DNA from 3 places in the Porticoccus litoralis genome. Region 1 is predicted to be linked to each of the others. Evidence: predicted binding sites of a transcription regulator. Region 1 holds the regulator's gene; each other region holds the start of a gene.
The links. Region 1 encodes PhoB, which activates phosphate uptake and scavenging genes when phosphate is short. Its sites were predicted from a motif close to TGTCATAAANNTGTAACA; they were not measured.
Positions count from the first base shown of each region.

Region 2: the regulator PhoB is predicted to act here: its motif matches at 3,535-3,552, upstream of ppk1 (polyphosphate kinase 1).
Region 3: the regulator PhoB is predicted to act here: its motif matches at 3,194-3,211, upstream of Q8A57_RS07665 (TIGR00153 family protein).

Region 1 covers NZ_JAUUUU010000003.1:110,560-116,237, reverse strand. The annotation lists gene Q8A57_RS07035 (GNAT family N-acetyltransferase) at 1-818, opposite strand, end outside; gene phoR (phosphate regulon sensor histidine kinase PhoR) at 892-2,181, opposite strand; gene phoB (phosphate regulon transcriptional regulator PhoB) at 2,191-2,892, opposite strand; gene ubiA (4-hydroxybenzoate octaprenyltransferase) at 2,977-3,849, opposite strand; gene Q8A57_RS07015 (chorismate--pyruvate lyase family protein) at 3,869-4,423, opposite strand; gene Q8A57_RS07010 (XTP/dITP diphosphatase) at 4,476-5,075, opposite strand; gene Q8A57_RS07005 (DUF4426 domain-containing protein) at 5,150-5,590, opposite strand; gene metW (methionine biosynthesis protein MetW) at 5,638-5,678, opposite strand, start outside.
Region 2 covers NZ_JAUUUU010000003.1:234,627-240,304, reverse strand. The annotation lists gene hemW (radical SAM family heme chaperone HemW) at 1-243, shown strand, start outside; gene Q8A57_RS07635 (methyltransferase domain-containing protein) at 487-1,287, opposite strand; gene Q8A57_RS07630 (FAD-dependent oxidoreductase) at 1,325-3,442, opposite strand; gene ppk1 (polyphosphate kinase 1) at 3,653-5,678, shown strand, end outside.
Region 3 covers NZ_JAUUUU010000003.1:245,267-250,944, reverse strand. The annotation lists gene Q8A57_RS07680 (sugar nucleotide-binding protein) at 1-99, opposite strand, end outside; gene Q8A57_RS07675 (hydrogen peroxide-inducible genes activator) at 154-1,083, shown strand; gene recG (ATP-dependent DNA helicase RecG) at 1,080-3,146, shown strand; gene Q8A57_RS07665 (TIGR00153 family protein) at 3,253-3,933, shown strand; gene Q8A57_RS07660 (inorganic phosphate transporter) at 3,964-5,238, shown strand; gene Q8A57_RS07655 (dicarboxylate/amino acid:cation symporter) at 5,327-5,678, opposite strand, start outside.

The DNA.
Region 1 (5,678 bases):
GCTGCGGCCACCTTTTCGTCATCGCGCTCGGCTACGGCCATCATCAGCTGGCCATCCATCACCTCGCCCAGGCGGTCAAAAAATGACTTTGTCAGGTAGCCCTGGTTGCCGCTGTGTTTGTGATAGGTGCTGTGGTAGACCTGGTAAAAAAACTCCCACCATTCGGGGGTGATTTCCCCGTTGCGCAGGCGCCTGACAGCCAGCCCTTTATTGGCCAGTTCGCGGCGTTCGCGGCTGATATTTTTGCGTTTGCGGGACGATAACGCAGCGAGAAAATCATCGAAATGCCGATAACCCCGATTTTCCCAAAGATATTGCACATTGCTGCGCAGCAGAGCGCCGGCCTTCCCCATGGCCTGAATCAGAGTGGGCTCCGCAAACAGTAGGTGCCAGCTACTGATATCTTTGTCGTCGGCCAGCTTGTGGATGGCGGAAAGCAACAACGGCGCTACCCTGGCAAGCTCGATATTGGGTGCCAGGGCCAGCCTGGGCCCCACCGCGGGGGTGAAGGGAACAGCGCTGAGCAGCTTGGGGTAATACGCCATGTTTTGACGCTGGTAGGCCTCAGCCCAGGTCCAGTCAAAAACGTATTCTCCCCAGGAGTGATGTTTCAGGTACATCGGCAGGGCACCAATGGTGCGCCTTTTCTCCGTAAGGAGCAGGTGACAGGGTTGCCAGCCCGTGGCGGTGGAGGCACTGCCGGAGTGTTCCAGAAGCGAGAGAAAACGATGCTGCAAAAATGGGTAAGAGCTGTTGTATAGCCCATCCCAAACACTGGCATCGCATTCATCAATGCTGTTTAGAACCCGAATATCCAAAAAACTGATCCATCTTGAGTGGCACCGACAGTGATTACGGACCCCGATAGGGTCGGTAATCGTCAACAGGGGACTATGCTACTACAGTCGGTTTTGGAAGGTGGCAGCAAAAGCAGCTGCCTTTACCCAGGGTGCTGCGAATCTGCAGGGTGCCGCCGTGGCGCATGAGAACATGTTTGACAATGGCCAGACCGAGGCCGGTTCCGCCAGTGCTTGAGGCGCGACTGTTATCGACGCGGTAGAAGCGTTCGGTAAGCCGCGGAATGTGTTTGGGATCTATGCCGTAGCCATCGTCACAGATCTCAATAATCACTTCATTTTCGGTGCTGCGGCAGGTCAGGCTAACATCCACGCCACCGGGATTATGTTTGATGGCATTGATGGCCAGGTTGGAAATGGCGCTGTACAGCTCTTTGTATTCACCTCTGACCTCCAGTTTTTCTTCCACCAGCTCCATCGAAATATGGTGGTTTTCGGTGCAGACCATGCGGGCATCCTGCACGACCTGTTGCAGCAACGTGGCAATATCAACGGTAGAGCGCGGTGGGGGTTTTCGGTTCGACTCCAGCTGCGACAGCATGACCAGATCGTTGGCCAGCGCGTTGAGGCGTTCGGTCTGCTGGTCCATCTGATTGAGGGCTTTTTTCCAGGTGCCCGGCAGTTGATCACTGTTATCTTGCAGGGTTTCCAGATAACCGGAGAGTACGGTCAGCGGGGTGCGCAGTTCGTGGGAGATATTGGCAACAAAGTCCTGCCGCATCTGTTCCAGGTTGCGCAGTCGGGTGATGTCCTGCGCCATCAGGATAATATTCCCGTCGCCAAACTCGGCTGCACTGAACAGCAGGGTTCTGCTCGGGTCTTCCGGGGAGGGTAATTCTGTAGGTGGCGGCAGTTCGTTGTGCTGGATAAAGGCCACAAAGCGTGGGTCGCGAAGAATATTGATTATGGACTGGCCCCGGTCCCCCTTTTCCAGGCCCAGTAAGGCCTCTGCCGCGGGATTCCACCATTCCAGAACACGGTCAGGGGTCAGTGTCATGATGCCGTCGGGTAACGCAGAGGTGATATTGCGCACCCGTTCGGAAAGCTGGCGGCGGCTCTGTTTGGCGCGGTCATTGCGCTGCTGCATACGGTACAGGTAGTCCGTCATATCACCCCAGACACCACTGGCATCTGGCGGCAGCCCATTAGCCCCCTGATCCAGCCAGTCGTAGAGGCGGGCGATATGAGAAAAAGTCCAGAGCATATAGATGCTGCCACCGGCCAGCAGGGTGAACAGTATTTCGCCCAGCATGAAGCCGATGAATAACAGCAGCAGCGTGATCAGGACAATCCGCCGTATTTCTGCCTGTAGCCCTCTGTGCAAGTGTAGTCCTTACTCTTCTACAACCCGTGTGGAGAAGCGGTAGCCCGCGCCCCGCACAGTCTGTATGAAGCGGTCATGGCCTTCAAGGGCTATTGCCTTGCGCAGCCGTCGAATATGGACATCGACGGTGCGCTCATCCATGTACACATTGCCGCCCCAGACGTGGTCCAGAATTTGGTCGCGGGAGTAGACCCGCTCCTGGTGGGTCAGGAAAAAACTCAGCAGGCGGAATTCAGTCGGCCCCATGGAGACGGTCTGATCATTGATGGTCACTCGGTGGCTGATGGGATCAAACAGCAAGCTTTCCACCTGGATCGGTTCCTGTGGCAGGGCCGGTTCAGCGCGGCGCAGAACCGCGTTAATCCTGGCTACCAGAGCGCGGGGAGAGAAAGGCTTGGTGATATAGTCATCGGCACCGATTTCCAGTCCCTGGACAACATTGTCCTCACTGGCCTTGGCGGTGAGCATGATGACCGGAACGTTTTTGGTCAGCTCGTCACGTTGCAGGCGACGAATCAGCTCGACGCCACTGGTGCCGGGCATCATCCAGTCCAGTAACACCAGGTCTGGTTGCTCGTCGATGATCATGGCGTGAGCCTGCTGGGCGTTTTCCGCCTGAATGCAGTTGAATCCCGCCACGTCGAGAGCTGTGCTGATCATGTCGCGGATGGCTGGTTCGTCATCCACGATGAGAATGGTTTTTTCGCTCATATCCCTATCGTCTCTTTTCATATCTGTGTATTACATGACTCAGGTATGACAGAAATATGACAGTGGTTGGCACGACATGGTGAACTAGTTGCCGCCCAGCTGATAGTCGAGCACCAGTCCTATAAAAATAACGGCACCCACGTAGTTGTTGTTGAGGAAGGCCTTAAAGCAGCCGTCCCGGTCACGGTTACGTATCAGGTACTGCTGGTAGAGAAACAGCAAGGCCGCAACAGCCAGCCCCAGAAAAAACCAGAGGCCGCGGCCAAAATTCGTACCTATCATTAGCAATGCAATCACCACCAGTACCTGCAGGGTGGCGGTGATGGCGATGTCCATGTCGCCAAACAGAATGGCCGTGGATTTGATCCCGATTTTCAGATCATCATCACGATCAACCATGGCATAGAAGGTATCGTAGGCGATGGTCCACAGGATGACAGCAGCGTAAAGCGCCCAGAGCTCAGGGCGCAGTGAGCCGGTTTCCGCTGCAAAGGCCATGGGGATACTCCAGGCAAATGCCGCGCCAAGTACCAGCTGGGGCAGGTGGGTGTAGCGCTTCATAAACGGATAGCAGAATGCCAGCGCCACGCCGACAAAGGCCAGCTGAATGGTGAGCGCGTTGGTTAGCAACACCAGCAGGAAAGATAACAGGCACAGGGCGGAAAACAGTATCAGTGCCTCCCTGGCGGTGATGGCGCCTGTGGCCATGGGACGGTGCTGGGTGCGAGCTACATGACCGTCGACTTTGCGGTCGGCAAAATCATTGATGACACAACCGGCGGCACGCATCAGGAACACGCCGAGAACAAATACCAGCAGATTCTTGATGGAGGGAACGCCCTCTGCCGCTAGCCACAGGGCCCAAAGGGTGGGCCATAACAGCAACAGCGTCCCAATGGGCTTGTTGAGGCGCATCAGGCTGATGAAGTCTGGCAATCTTTCCCGCAATGAGTTCATGTTAGGCGTTAATACCGGGCTAAAGCGGGGTATTGTAAGGGGTAAATTCCGGTAAAAACATCTCACACACCAACAGCGGTTTGTTGTCCAGCCAGAACAGGGAGCGTCGCCCCGGTATTGTGGCCTGTATCCCTTGCAGGGGACCGGGTAGAGGTAGCTGGCGGGTATCCTGGCAGGTGAGCTCTATGGCACCCCTGCGCATGTGTGGGTCGCTGAATAACAGCGCTCCCAGTGGTCGGTTGTCCAGTTTGCGTAAACCGCGCAGACGCCCGTTTAGTGAGGTTTGGGGGATGACACTGCGCGCATAGACCCAGGGTCTGCCACCGCCGAGCAGAATCACTTCGCGAATCAGCGCCAGCTGGTGGTGCCTCATAGCCAGTGCTTTGCGCTCGGATGGTCTGGGGAGTGACATCTGCTGGCGGATGACCTGTACACCAAAATCACCATGACTGAGTTTGATCAGTCGCTCGGTGAGGGAACCCCGATCCAGCAGCCAGCTGCGAAGCGGGCCGTTGGCCGGTGAAGCGGGGCCGCGCTTGTGGCGATGCCAACGGGGTTCTGACGTGAACGACATGGGGGTCCTGGTAACGCTGGTGTGGTGGCTATTCTAACGGCTGAGAAGGCAGTTAGGTTCGTGTTTGGGGTGACAGTTTTTCCAGTAACAGTCCCATGGCCTGTCCGCGATGACTAATGCGGTTTTTCTCGGTTTTCTCCAGCTGCGCCGATGTCACACCCAGCTCTGGTATCAGGAAAAGGGGGTCGTAACCGAAGCCATTGTCACCCTGTGGCGCGAAGCTGATTCTACCTTCCCAGGTTCCCTGGCAGATCAGCGGTGTCGGGTCTTCGGCATTGCGCATCATCACCAGCAGGCATTGGAAACGGGCGGTGCGTTGTTCCTCCGGTATCTCCTGTAGCAGGGATAGCAGGCGCAAGTTGTTTTTTTCATCTGTGGCGTTTTCACCGGAAAATCGGGCGGAATAGATGCCGGGTGCCCCGTTGAGCATATCCACCTCAAGGCCAGAATCGTCAGCGATAGCGGGTAGGCCAGTCAATTTGGCGGCGTGCCGTGCCTTGATAATGGCGTTCTCAACAAAACTCAAGCCATCTTCTATGGCATCGGGAATGTCAAAGTCGGACTGTGGCACAACGTCCATATCCAGTTCCGCGAGCAGTTGCCGGAATTCAGTGAGCTTGCCTTTATTGCCGGTGGCGAGGACGACTTTCATAACTGTGGGTACCTGTTACATCAATGAATTCTGCGGGCCACCACTACTACAGTGGCCCACAGTTGAAGCTGATCTCACTCGTCCTGATACAGGGTTTTCTGAAAGGTGACGGAGAGTGGTGGTTTGTTGGGATCGGGTGTGACTTCAATCTTGAATGTCATGTAATCCTTGTTATCAATACGAAAAGGCGCAAGGTAGTAAACCGTATCTCCTTCCCGGACTTCAAAAAAGTCCAGGGTTTGCTGCTGGGCGAGGATATTGGAGACAGTGCCCTTGACCAGTGCAGTGGTGCCGCCTGTCTTGTCGTCCCGCAGTACGGCAATATTGACCAGTCCACGATCCTTGCCGCGAACGATTTTGTAGGCGCTGGCGATGTCAGGCTGTATGAAACTGCTATTGAACACGCTGTAAAACACTTTGATATTGCCAAATTCACGGTAGGGTTTGTCGTTGGCCTGAGCCGTCACAGTGAACACAGTTAGCAAGACGAAACAGATGGATCGGGTCAATTTCATGGTGATTCCCTCGCAGTCTCAATAACAGATTAACGGCGCTGCAATGTCTATTTGCTCAAATGGTAAATTGCAGTTTCACTGAAAAGGT
Region 2 (5,678 bases), 120 kb from region 1:
GCCAAATGTAATAATATTTCGACAGACGAATTACCGCTGGAATTCATGATGAACGCCCTGCGCCTAACTGACGGTGTAGAAAGAGAATTTTATCCAGATAGAACAGGCACTGCATTCAGCCATATTGAACAGAAATACCACGAACTTATTGCCATGGGATTAATCGAAAATAATCCTGAAAAAATATGCACCACAAAAAAAGGTCATCGATTTCTTAATTCTGTTTTAGAAAAATTGTCCTGACAATCTAACAGCAACTTCCCGATATTTTTTTATTACTGTCAAATGGCAAATCTGTTCCGCAATTTTTAAAAATACCCCTATGACTTTCAAAATTTCCGAAAAACTTAAAATGATTTTTAAATCGGGTTTCATTTAACATGCGATAGCTGTTACCACACACGGGAAAAGGTTTTCCTGTCTCTATAATATGATGCTTGTCCAGCATAAATAATTCTGGCGCATTGGGAATGGTGCCGAGGTATGTCACAGACTGTCCGTAATCTTCGCAGGCGGGTTCCAACTGATCGAGTTTAAACAGGCGATAGGTGGCGGAATAAAACTGCATATCACCAATTTTCTGCGGATGTCATCACTATTAACTGCCAATGGGCGATCTTCCACTAGGCGCGGGTCGGCAAAGCCCACTGCTTTGGCCAACTGCACAAAGTCATTCCAGTACAGTGCACCCGCAAGGCATTCGCCATAGAGCACAGGATCATGGCTTAAGGACTCAGGCACTCGGCGATCCGCATACACATCGGAAAAATATAGTTCACCGCCCGGCTTAAGCAATCGGTGGGCCTGTTCAAGTACCGCCCGCTTGTCCGGAGACAGGTTGATCACACAATTGGAGACGATGACATCAAAACTGTTGTCTTCGAGACCCAATTCATCGAGCTTTTCGATATAGCCTTTGATAAAGCGCACATTGGGCCGGGAAAACCCGAATGCCTGGCGGTGGAACTCGATGTGCCGGTTGGCCACCGCCAGCTGTTCGTCCGTCATGTCCACGCCCACCACGTCGCCCTGTTCGCCGACCATAGCGGACAGCACATAACAGTCCTGCCCTGAGCCGCTGCCCAAGTCCAGAATCCGCAAACCATCCAGCAGCTGGGGAGCCACCAGGCCGCAGCCATAGTATTTACCTGTAACCTCCGGGTGTATTTTCGCCATGATCGGCTTTAGGTGCTGGGGAACACTGTCCACCGTGCAGCAGGCATCTGTTTTCAGATCCGCCGAGCTCTGCAGCTCTTTGCCGTAATAATCTTTAACCGTGTCGTACATCGTTCTTCCAGTACCACCTGTAAGGGCGGAGTTGTTGTTAATGGCGCTGCCAGCGATGGAATTTTTCAACCCAGCGCAATAATCGCTCTGGGCTATGGGCCTTCTGCCAGTTACCCGCTGCAAATTTGTTGGCTTCACTCATGGTTGGGTAACTGTGTATGGTACCGAGAATTTTTTTCAGGCCAATCCCCTGCTTCATGGCCAGCACCAGTTCGGCAATCAGTTCGCCCGCATGGGCGCCAACAATGCAGGCACCAAGAATGCGATCCTTGCCCGGCATCGTGAGCACTTTCACAAAACCACTGGCACTGTTTTCTGCCATCGCTCGATCCAGGTCATCCAACCCATAGCGGGTAACTTCATACTCAATGCCCTGCTCCCTGGCCATTTTTTCCGTCAAGCCGACCTGTGCGATTTCCGGGTCTGTAAATGTCACCCGCGGCATCACCCGGTAATCCACCTTGAATTTTTTAAAGCGACCAAACAGTGCATTCACTGTTGCATACCAGGCTTGGTGGGCAGCGGCATGGGTAAATTGATAGGGTCCGGCAACGTCGCCACAGGCATAGATATTTGGAAATCGGGTGCGAAGGTATTCATCCACCACCAATGTGCCATCCGGGTTACGCTCGATCTCCAGCTTTTCCAGCCCCATATTCCCGGTGCGGGCCTGCCGACCCAGCGCAACCAGAACCTGATCAAACACGATTTCACGGCGATTACCGTCTGAGTCTGTGGCCAGTGCCACCTGCTCGCCGCCACGGGTATCGAATTCTCCAATCCGGTATCCGAGCAATACCTCCACACCCTCATCCTGTAAAACTGCCAACACCTGCTGGGCGGCATCTTCATCCTCACGTGGCAGAAGGTGCGGACCAACCAGCGTCACCCTGGCGCCAAGGCGTTGCATCGCCTGTGCCAGCTCACAACCAATGGGGCCAGCACCCATAACGAGTAGATGTTGCGGCAATGCCTCCAACTCCCAGATGGTTTCGGAAGTCAGATAATTGATCTGGTCCAGACCGGGAATTTGCGGAATACGAGGGCTCGCACCAGAGGCAATAATAATATTTGCTGTGGTAATGACCTGACCATTGACCATCACCTCCCAGGGTGAACAGATGCTGGCGTCGCCCTGAACACAGTCCACTCCCAGGGAGGAATAGCGCTCAATAGAGTCATGGGGTTCTACTTGTCGTATCACTTTTTTTACCCGGCCCATGACCCGGGCGAAGTCGACACTAGGGGTGCCGACATCAATCCCGAACGCTGCCGCACGCTGAATCTCTTTTACCGCGCGGGAGGCACGTATCAGGGACTTGCTGGGCACACAGCCGGTATTCAGGCAGTCACCACCCATGCGTTGTTTTTCAATCAGTGTGACCCCCGACTTCAGAGCAGAGGCGATATATGCGCTCACCAAGCCGGCGCTACCCGCACCGATGACCGCCAGGTTGCGATCGAAGTTGGCCGGACGTGTATAACCGCGGTAAGCCCGACGGCGCTTGATGGCATCCAGCAGCGCACGAGCCACATAGGGGAACATCGCCAACAACAAAAAGGACAGCAACAGGCCCGGTGTCAGAATAGAGGCTGCCGACAACTCTTCTATGGAGCCAATTTCAGCGCCGGCATTCACATAGACAATGGTGCCCGCCAGCATCCCCAACTGGCTGACCCAGTAGAAGCGCCATACGGGGATGGGCATCAGCCCCATCACCAGGTTGATCACCCAGAAGGGTATGACCGGTATCAGCCTCAGGGAAAACAGGTAGAAAGCACCGTCTTTCTCAATGCCACGGTTGACCACACCGAGGTAGCGGCTGAAACGAGCCTGTACCCAGTCACGCAACAACAGCCGCGACACTACAAATGCCAGTGTGGCGCCAAGCGAACTGGCGAAGGACACCAGCAGCACGCCCGTCCAGAGTCCGAAGATCATACCGCCAATCACTGTCAGCAGTGCCGCCCCCGGCAGTGAAAAGCCGGTGGCTACCACATAGATGACAAAATAGACCGCCGCCGTCAGTCTCGGCTGCTCGGCATAGAGTGCCTGATAAAAGTGAGGATGCAGATATTGCTGACCATCTAAAAGCAGGTAAGCCGCCACAACCAGGGCTATAACTATCAGGATGGCTATTTTTTTTATGGGCATGAATTGTCCAGGGTTTTATGTTTTTCAGTCTGCTTAGAGGCTGTAATGACATTAGGGTTCAGTATGACCGTCATTCCCCTATCGGGAAGCAACGTCATAAAAATGTCAAAGAAGTGTCATATAAGAGACAGAAAATAACGCTTTTCGCCCGGACGCTTTCCTATGGACAATGTGACTCAGCCGCAGAACCATTCTGTACAGGAGCCAAACGTGGACGCTAACAAGCCGGATCTCAACAGCGCCAACTTTTTCATCAACCGTCATATCAGCATGATGCAGTTTAACCTGCGGATTCTTGAACAGGCGCTCAATGAAGAGTACCCGCTGCTGGAGCGGTTCCTGTTTCTGATGATTTTCAACAGCAACATGGATGAGTTTTTCGAAATCCGCCTGGCGGGTCTCAAGCGTCAGATCAGCTTTTCCCGGGAAACTGTCAGCATTGACGGCATGCGCCCCAAGGATGTGCTGGACACCCTGAGCGAACAGTGCAAATTAGCTACTGAGAAGCAATACCAGATCCTCAACGAGGTTCTGTTGCCGGCACTCCAGTCCCAGAAAATCCGTGTACTCAACCGGCAAAGCTGGAGCCCGGAAATTGCCAACTGGGCAGAAGATTACTTTCGCCACCAGGTAATGCCCGTTATCAGCCCGATCGGACTGGACCCGGCACACCCGTTTCCCCGCCTTGTGAACAAGAGTCTCAATTTTATTGTGTCGTTGGAGGGCAAAGATGCCTTTGGACGGGATAGCGGCATGGCCATCGTGCCAGCTCCACGCTCCCTGCCCCGGCTGGTTCGCGTGCCCGACGAACTCTGTGACGACGGCGATAATTTTGTCCTGTTGTCTTCCCTGATGCACGCCCATATCGACGACCTTTTTAACGGCATGACGGCTACCGGTTGCTACCAGTTCCGCATCACCCGGGATGCCGACCTGGATCTCAATGCCGCAGAGGTTGAAGACATTGCCCGGGCGTTGCGCGGGGAGTTGCATTCGCGTCGCTTTGGCAGCGCTGTGCGGCTCGAGGTCGACAAGCACTGTCCGGAGGAGCTGATCAGCTTTCTGCTGGATCAGTACAACCTGACCGAGAATGAACTCTACCAGGTCGATGGCCCCGTGAATCTCGGTCGCATGATGCAATTGCGACAAATGTTGAATCGCAGCGAATTAGTATTTCCCAGTTTTATCCCGTCAATCCCCAAATCACTGCGCGGCTCCGATCACAACATTCTCGACTCGGTGAGAAAAGAAGACATTCTCCTCTATCACCCGTTTCAGTCATTTACACCGATCATTGACCTATTGCGCCAGGCAGCCAAAGACGCCGATGTACTTTCCATCAAAATGACACTGTATCGGACCGGTTCCTCGTCGGAAGTGGTGGATGCATTGGCAGAAGCCGCCCGGGCCGGGAAAGAAGTCACCGTGGTGATTGAGCTACGCGCACGGTTTGATGAAGAGGATAACCTGCAGCTGGCAACACACCTGCAGGAAGCCGGGGCAGTGGTCACCTATGGGGTGGTGGGCTATAAAACCCACGCCAAGGCTCTGCTGATTGTGCGACGGGAAAACCAACAACTGCGCCGCTACGTGCACCTTGGAACCGGCAATTACCACGCTGGAAACGCTCGCCTCTATACCGACTACAGCCTGTTAAGTGCCGACCCTGACCTCAGTAATGATGTACACAAGATTTTTCAACAGCTCACCGGCATGGGCAAAGCGGAACGCATCAAAACACTCTTCAGCGCCCCTTTCACCCTGAAGAAAAACCTGCTGAGACTGATTGAAGAAGAAGCGGAAGCTGCCCGTCAGGGCAAAGAGGCCCATATCATCATCAAGGTCAATGCCCTGACAGAACCGAAAGTTATCACCTCGCTTTACGAAGCGAGCATGGCCGGCGTACAAATTGATTTGATTATCCGCGGCATGTGCTGCCTGCGCCCCGGCCTGGAAGGGGTTTCAGAAAACATTCGCGTACGCTCAATTGTTGGCCGTTTTCTGGAACATTCCCGGGTTTACTATTTCCACAATGCCACGCCGAGAATCTACTGTGCCAGCGCCGATGTCATGGAGCGCAACCTGATGCACCGGGTAGAAATCTGCTTTCCGATTCTGAGTGGTCGCCTGCAGGCGAGAATCCGCAGCGACCTGCAAAGTTACTTACAGGACAACTGCCAGAGTTGGGAAATGCAATCGGATGGCAGCTACCTTCTCAACCAGCCCGAAAAAAACC
Region 3 (5,678 bases), 130 kb from region 1:
ATGGCAGACAAAGCCTGCTCCCTGTTGACGGTTTTTTTCCTGCAACTGGTCTATGGCGCGCAGCCCAATATCGCCACAACCCAAGAACAATACTTTCAATTAACTTTACCTTTTTGATTTGTTTTAGCTATTATTTGGTCAGGAGGTAATACCATGACGCTCACCGAACTTCGCTATATTGTGACATTGGCACAGCAGCAACATTTTGGCCAGGCTGCTGAGCTTTGCCATGTCAGCCAGCCAACTCTCAGCATTGCTGTCAAAAAACTAGAGCAGGAGCTGGGGGTAGAGCTATTTGAACGCTCCAAGAACAGCGTGCGCCCCACGCCCATTGGTGAACAGGTCGTGGCGCAGGCACAGCGGGTTCTGGAAGAAAGCGCCTCCATCCGCGATATCGCTTCCGCGGGCAAGGATCAGCTCAAGACCCCCTTACATGTCGGAGCCATCTTCACCATTGGCCCCTACCTGTTTCCCAGTTTTATTCCAGCACTACGGCAATCCGTACCCCAGATGCCGCTGGTTGTCGAGGAAGGTTTCACCGCCACGCTGCGCCAAAGGCTACGCAAGGGTGAACTTGATGTCATCCTCGTAGCACTGCCTTTTACAGAGCCCGACGTGGTTACTCAGCCTCTTTATACTGAGCCCTTTGTGGTTCTGGTACCCACCGATCACCGATTGGCGAAAAAGGACTTTATCAAACCCTCAGACCTGGATAATGAAAATGTTCTGCTGCTCGGTGAGGGCCACTGTTTTGGCGACCAGGTGCGGGAAGCCCTGCCCAACCTCAACCAGCACCTGGATGAGAGCCAACAGCAAATACGCACCCACAGTGAAGGCAGCTCCCTGGAAACCCTACGCCACATGGTGGCCAGCCACCTCGGCATCACCATTTTGCCTCTATCCGCAGCGATTGGTGCAGGATACAAGGAAGGTTTGCTGGTCACACGGGAGTTTGTAGCTCCATCTCCCTGCCGCACAGTAGCTTTGGCCTGGCGGGCCAGTTTTCCACGCCACAAAGCCATTGATGCACTGCGAGATGCCATCAAGCAAAACTCCCTGCCGAGCTGTACCACCTGCGCATGACAGAAAACAGTCTTGCCACCATGCCCGTCACCACACTGCGGGGTGTCGGTACCCAATTGGCCAGCAAGCTAGCCCGGCTTGGCATTGCAACTGTTCAGGACTTGCTGTTTCACCTGCCCCTTCGCTACATGGACCGCACCCGCATCACCCCCATCGGCGCCCTGCAACCCAACTCCGATGTCGTGATAGAAGGGCAGTTGCGTGGTTGCGATGTAGTCCAGGGGCGACGCCGTAGCCTGATGTGTCGCCTGCAGGATCACACCGGCACAGTCACATTACGTTTTTTCCATTTTTCCAATGCCCAACGGGAAAATCTTACCCGGGGCGGACACCTGCGCTGTTTTGGTGATGTCCGGCGTGGCAGATCCGGTCTTGAGCTGTACCACCCCGAGTACCAGTTTCTCGACCAGCACCAGCCGCCACCCCTGCAACCGTATCTCACTGCTGTCTATCCCGCTGTTGAAGGCATTAGCCAGGCAAGATTAAGAACTGTTATTGAACAAGCACTACTGCTTGTAAGTGAAGACTCACTTCAGGAGCTGCTGCCAGACAGTAGTGAGCTTTCTCTGCTTGAGTCACTACAGTTTATTCACAAGCCCCCTGCCACGGCACCCATGGATCAGCTGCTGACCGGTAGCCACCCGGCACAACAACGGCTGGCCCTGGAAGAACTACTGGCCCACCAGTTGAGCCTGGTGCAATTGCGACAACAGATCCAGCGCCACCCGGCACCCAGCCTAGGTGCCGGCCAAGCACTGCAACAACAGTTTCTGACCTCACTGCCATTTGCTTTGACCGCCGCACAGCTCAGGGTGGCGGCAGACATCATGGCTGACCTGGCCAAACCACATCCCATGCTGCGCCTGGTGCAGGGTGATGTAGGCTCCGGCAAAACCGTGGTGGCGGCTCTGGCTGCACTACAGGCCGTAGCTAGCGGCTACCAGGCAGCAATCATGGCGCCCACGGAAATTCTTGCCGAGCAGCATCGCACTAATTTTCAGTCCTGGCTGGAGCCTTTAGGGATAGAGGTGTCCTTGCTGACTGGCAAGGTCAAAGGCAAAGCCCGCGAAAGGCAACTGCAAATGATTGGTGACGGCAGTGCACGCGTTGTCATTGGCACTCACGCCCTGTTCCAGGAGGGTGTTGTTTTCTTCCGGCTGGGCCTGACCATCGTAGATGAGCAACATCGCTTTGGGGTTCACCAACGACTGGCACTTCGCGAAAAGGGTAAGGGCGATGTGCTGCCCCACCAGCTGATCATGACCGCCACTCCCATTCCCCGAACTCTGGCAATGAGTGCCTATGCGGACCTGGACTGCTCCACTATTGATGAGCTGCCCCCAGGACGCACCCCGGTCAACACCGTGGTGTTGGCGAAGAATCGCCGTCCGGAAATCATCGACCACATCCGCAGCGCCTGCGCCAACGGACGACAGGCCTACTGGGTCTGCACCCTGATTGAGGAATCCGATGTACTGGAGGCTCAGGCGGCGGAAGCCACCGCGGACGAGCTGCATTTGCTGTTACCGGAACTGCAAATTGGCCTGGTTCACGGCCGCCAGAAACCCGCAGAAAAAGCAGCAACCATGGAACGCTTCAAGCAGGGAAATATCCAGCTGCTGGTTGCTACCACGGTGATCGAAGTCGGTGTCGATGTGCCCAACGCCAGCCTGATGATCATCGAAGATCCGGAACGTCTTGGCCTGGCGCAACTACACCAACTCCGCGGCCGCGTCGGACGCGGCAAGTTGGAAAGTCACTGCGTGCTGCTCTACAGCCCACCGCTGTCAAAACAGGGCAGTGAGCGCCTGAGTATCATGCGACAAACCAACGACGGTTTCCGTATCGCCGAAAAAGACCTTGAATTGCGCGGCCCAGGTGAAGTTCTCGGCACCCGTCAAACCGGTGAGATGTCACTTCGTATCGCAGACCTGCAAAGGGATAGCCACTTGTTGCCGGAGGTCAAACGCCTGGCCAGGCAATTGCTGGAAACTTCGCCGCACACTACCAACCTGATTATCCAGCGCTGGCTGGGAGACGGTGAACGCTATGGCCAAGTCTGAGCAACGTTACTTCGAGTATAAGAAATTACCGGTTTCCACCCCCTATATGTGACATTTTTGTTTCAGCTACCTATACTCGCGCCCTACACATTAAGGAGGACGCTCCATGGTTTTCAATAACCCGCTTTCCAGTCTTTTCGGTAAGTCACCTATCAGTCCCCTGCAATCCCACATGACCGTAGTCGTTTCCTGCACCGAACTCCTTTGCAGCTTCATGTCCTCCGCCATTGCCAACGACTGGCAACAGGCTGAACAGATTTTTGATCGCATGTCCGAGCTGGAACATGAAGCGGATGCCATGAAGCGCAAGCTGCGCCTGCACCTGCCAAAAAGCTTGTTCATGCCTATGGACCGCAGCGATCTGCTCAATATGCTCAGCCAGCAAGACCGTATCGCCAATCGCTCCAAGGATATTGCCGGGCTCATGTTGGGCAGAAAAATGTCCATTCCGGAAGGACTTGAAAGCCAGATGACCGAGTTTGTCACTACTTCTGTGGAAGCATGCCGTCAGGCACATAAAGCCATTAACGAGCTTGATGAGCTGCTCGAAGTCGGCTTTATCGGCAAGGAAGTGGATTTTGTGGAAAAACTTATCCGCGAACTGGATGTTCTTGAAGACCGCACAGACCAACTCGAACAGGATATTCGTCACAGTCTTTTCGAAAAAGAAAAACAGCTACCGCCCATTGATGCCATGTTCCTATACCAGGTGATCGATATCATTGGCGAAGTAGCCGACCTATCCCAAAGTGTGGGTGGCAAACTGCAACTGCTGCTTGCCCGCTAAACCTATAACAACAATTAACGAGAACAACCCATGACGTTATTTGCTGAGTACGGCCAGATACTGATTATTCTGGCCTGTATATTCGGGGTCTTCATGGCCTGGGGAGTTGGTGCCAACGATGTCGCCAACGCTATGGGTACTTCGGTGGGTTCCAGGGCTCTGACTGTCAAGCAAGCGATCCTGATCGCCATGATATTCGAGTTTGCCGGGGCTTACCTCGCTGGAGGTGAGGTCACTGAAACCATCCGCAAGGGCATCATTGACCCGGCTGTCATGGCCGGTTCCCCGGACCTACTGGTGTTCGGCATGATGTCAGCTCTGTTGGCAGCGGGCACCTGGTTACTACTGGCCAGTGTCATGGGCTGGCCCGTATCCACCACCCACTCCATCGTCGGCGCCATTGTCGGTTTTGCAGCGGTGGGTATTTCCGCCGACGCCGTCAACTGGGGTAAGGTGGGAAGCATTGTTGCCAGCTGGGTCGTCTCGCCACTACTGGCTGGTGCCATCTCCTACATGCTTTTCCGCAGTGTACAGAGGCTGATTCTGACCCAGGACAACCCCTTCGTCCGGGCCAAAAAAATCATTCCTTTTTACATGTTTGCAGTGGGCTTTCTGATCGCCATGGTCACCATGCTGAAAGGACTGAAACACGTTTTCAAAGACTTCGGCATTAAACTAGGCTTCGGCGAATGCACTCTCATTGCATTAGTGATAGGCCTGGTGGTGATGGCACTGGGTACGATCTTGTTGAGCCGCGTGCAAGCTGACGAGGCCGCTGAAAAGGATAACCGTTTCGCCAACGTGGAACGGGTATTTGCCATCCTGATGGTGTTCACCGCCTGTGCCATGGCCTTTGCCCACGGCTCCAATGACGTCGCCAATGCGGTAGGTCCTCTGGCCGCCGTGGTCAATGTCGTGCAGGCAGGTACCGTCGAAGCCAAAAGCGTCATGCCACACTGGATTTTATTATTGGGTGGCGTGGGGATCGTTCTCGGTCTGGCAACGTACGGCTTCAAGGTGATGGGTACCGTCGGCCGAAAGATTACCGAACTAACCCCTAGTCGCGGCTTTGCTGCCGAACTCGGTGCCGCTGCCACTGTGGTTTTAGCTTCCGGTACCGGATTGCCTATTTCTACCACCCACACACTGGTGGGTGCTGTCCTGGGCGTCGGCCTGGCCCGCGGCATCGCCGCTCTAAACCTGCGTATTGTCGGTACCATTTTTATGTCATGGCTGGTCACCCTACCCGCCGGAGCCGGCCTGGCCATTTTGTTTTTCTATTTCTTCAAGGGTATCTTCAGCTGAAGTTCTTAAACATGACCGCCATAAAAAAGCCCGGCTAATGCCGGGCTTTTTTTTTATGCAGGGTATATCTTCATAAAGGATACATCGCTTACCCACTCAGCACATTGTCTTCGCCCTCAGATCTGGCAATCACCACCGCACAACAGGAATCACTGAAAACATTGGCAGCGGTGCGCATCATATCCAGAATGCGGTCAGTTACGAGCAACATACCAATACCCTCCAGAGGCAAACCGATCACCCCCAGAATCACGGTAATCGCCACCAGGCTGGCAGCAGGGATACCTGCGACACCAATGGAAGTAAGCAAGGCAACCAGCACAATCACAAACTGCGTTGCAAAGCTCAATTCCAATCCATAGGCCTGGGCAATGAACATGGCGGCTACACATTCATAAAGTGCCGTGCCGTCCATGTTGATGGTGGCGCCCAGCGGCAAC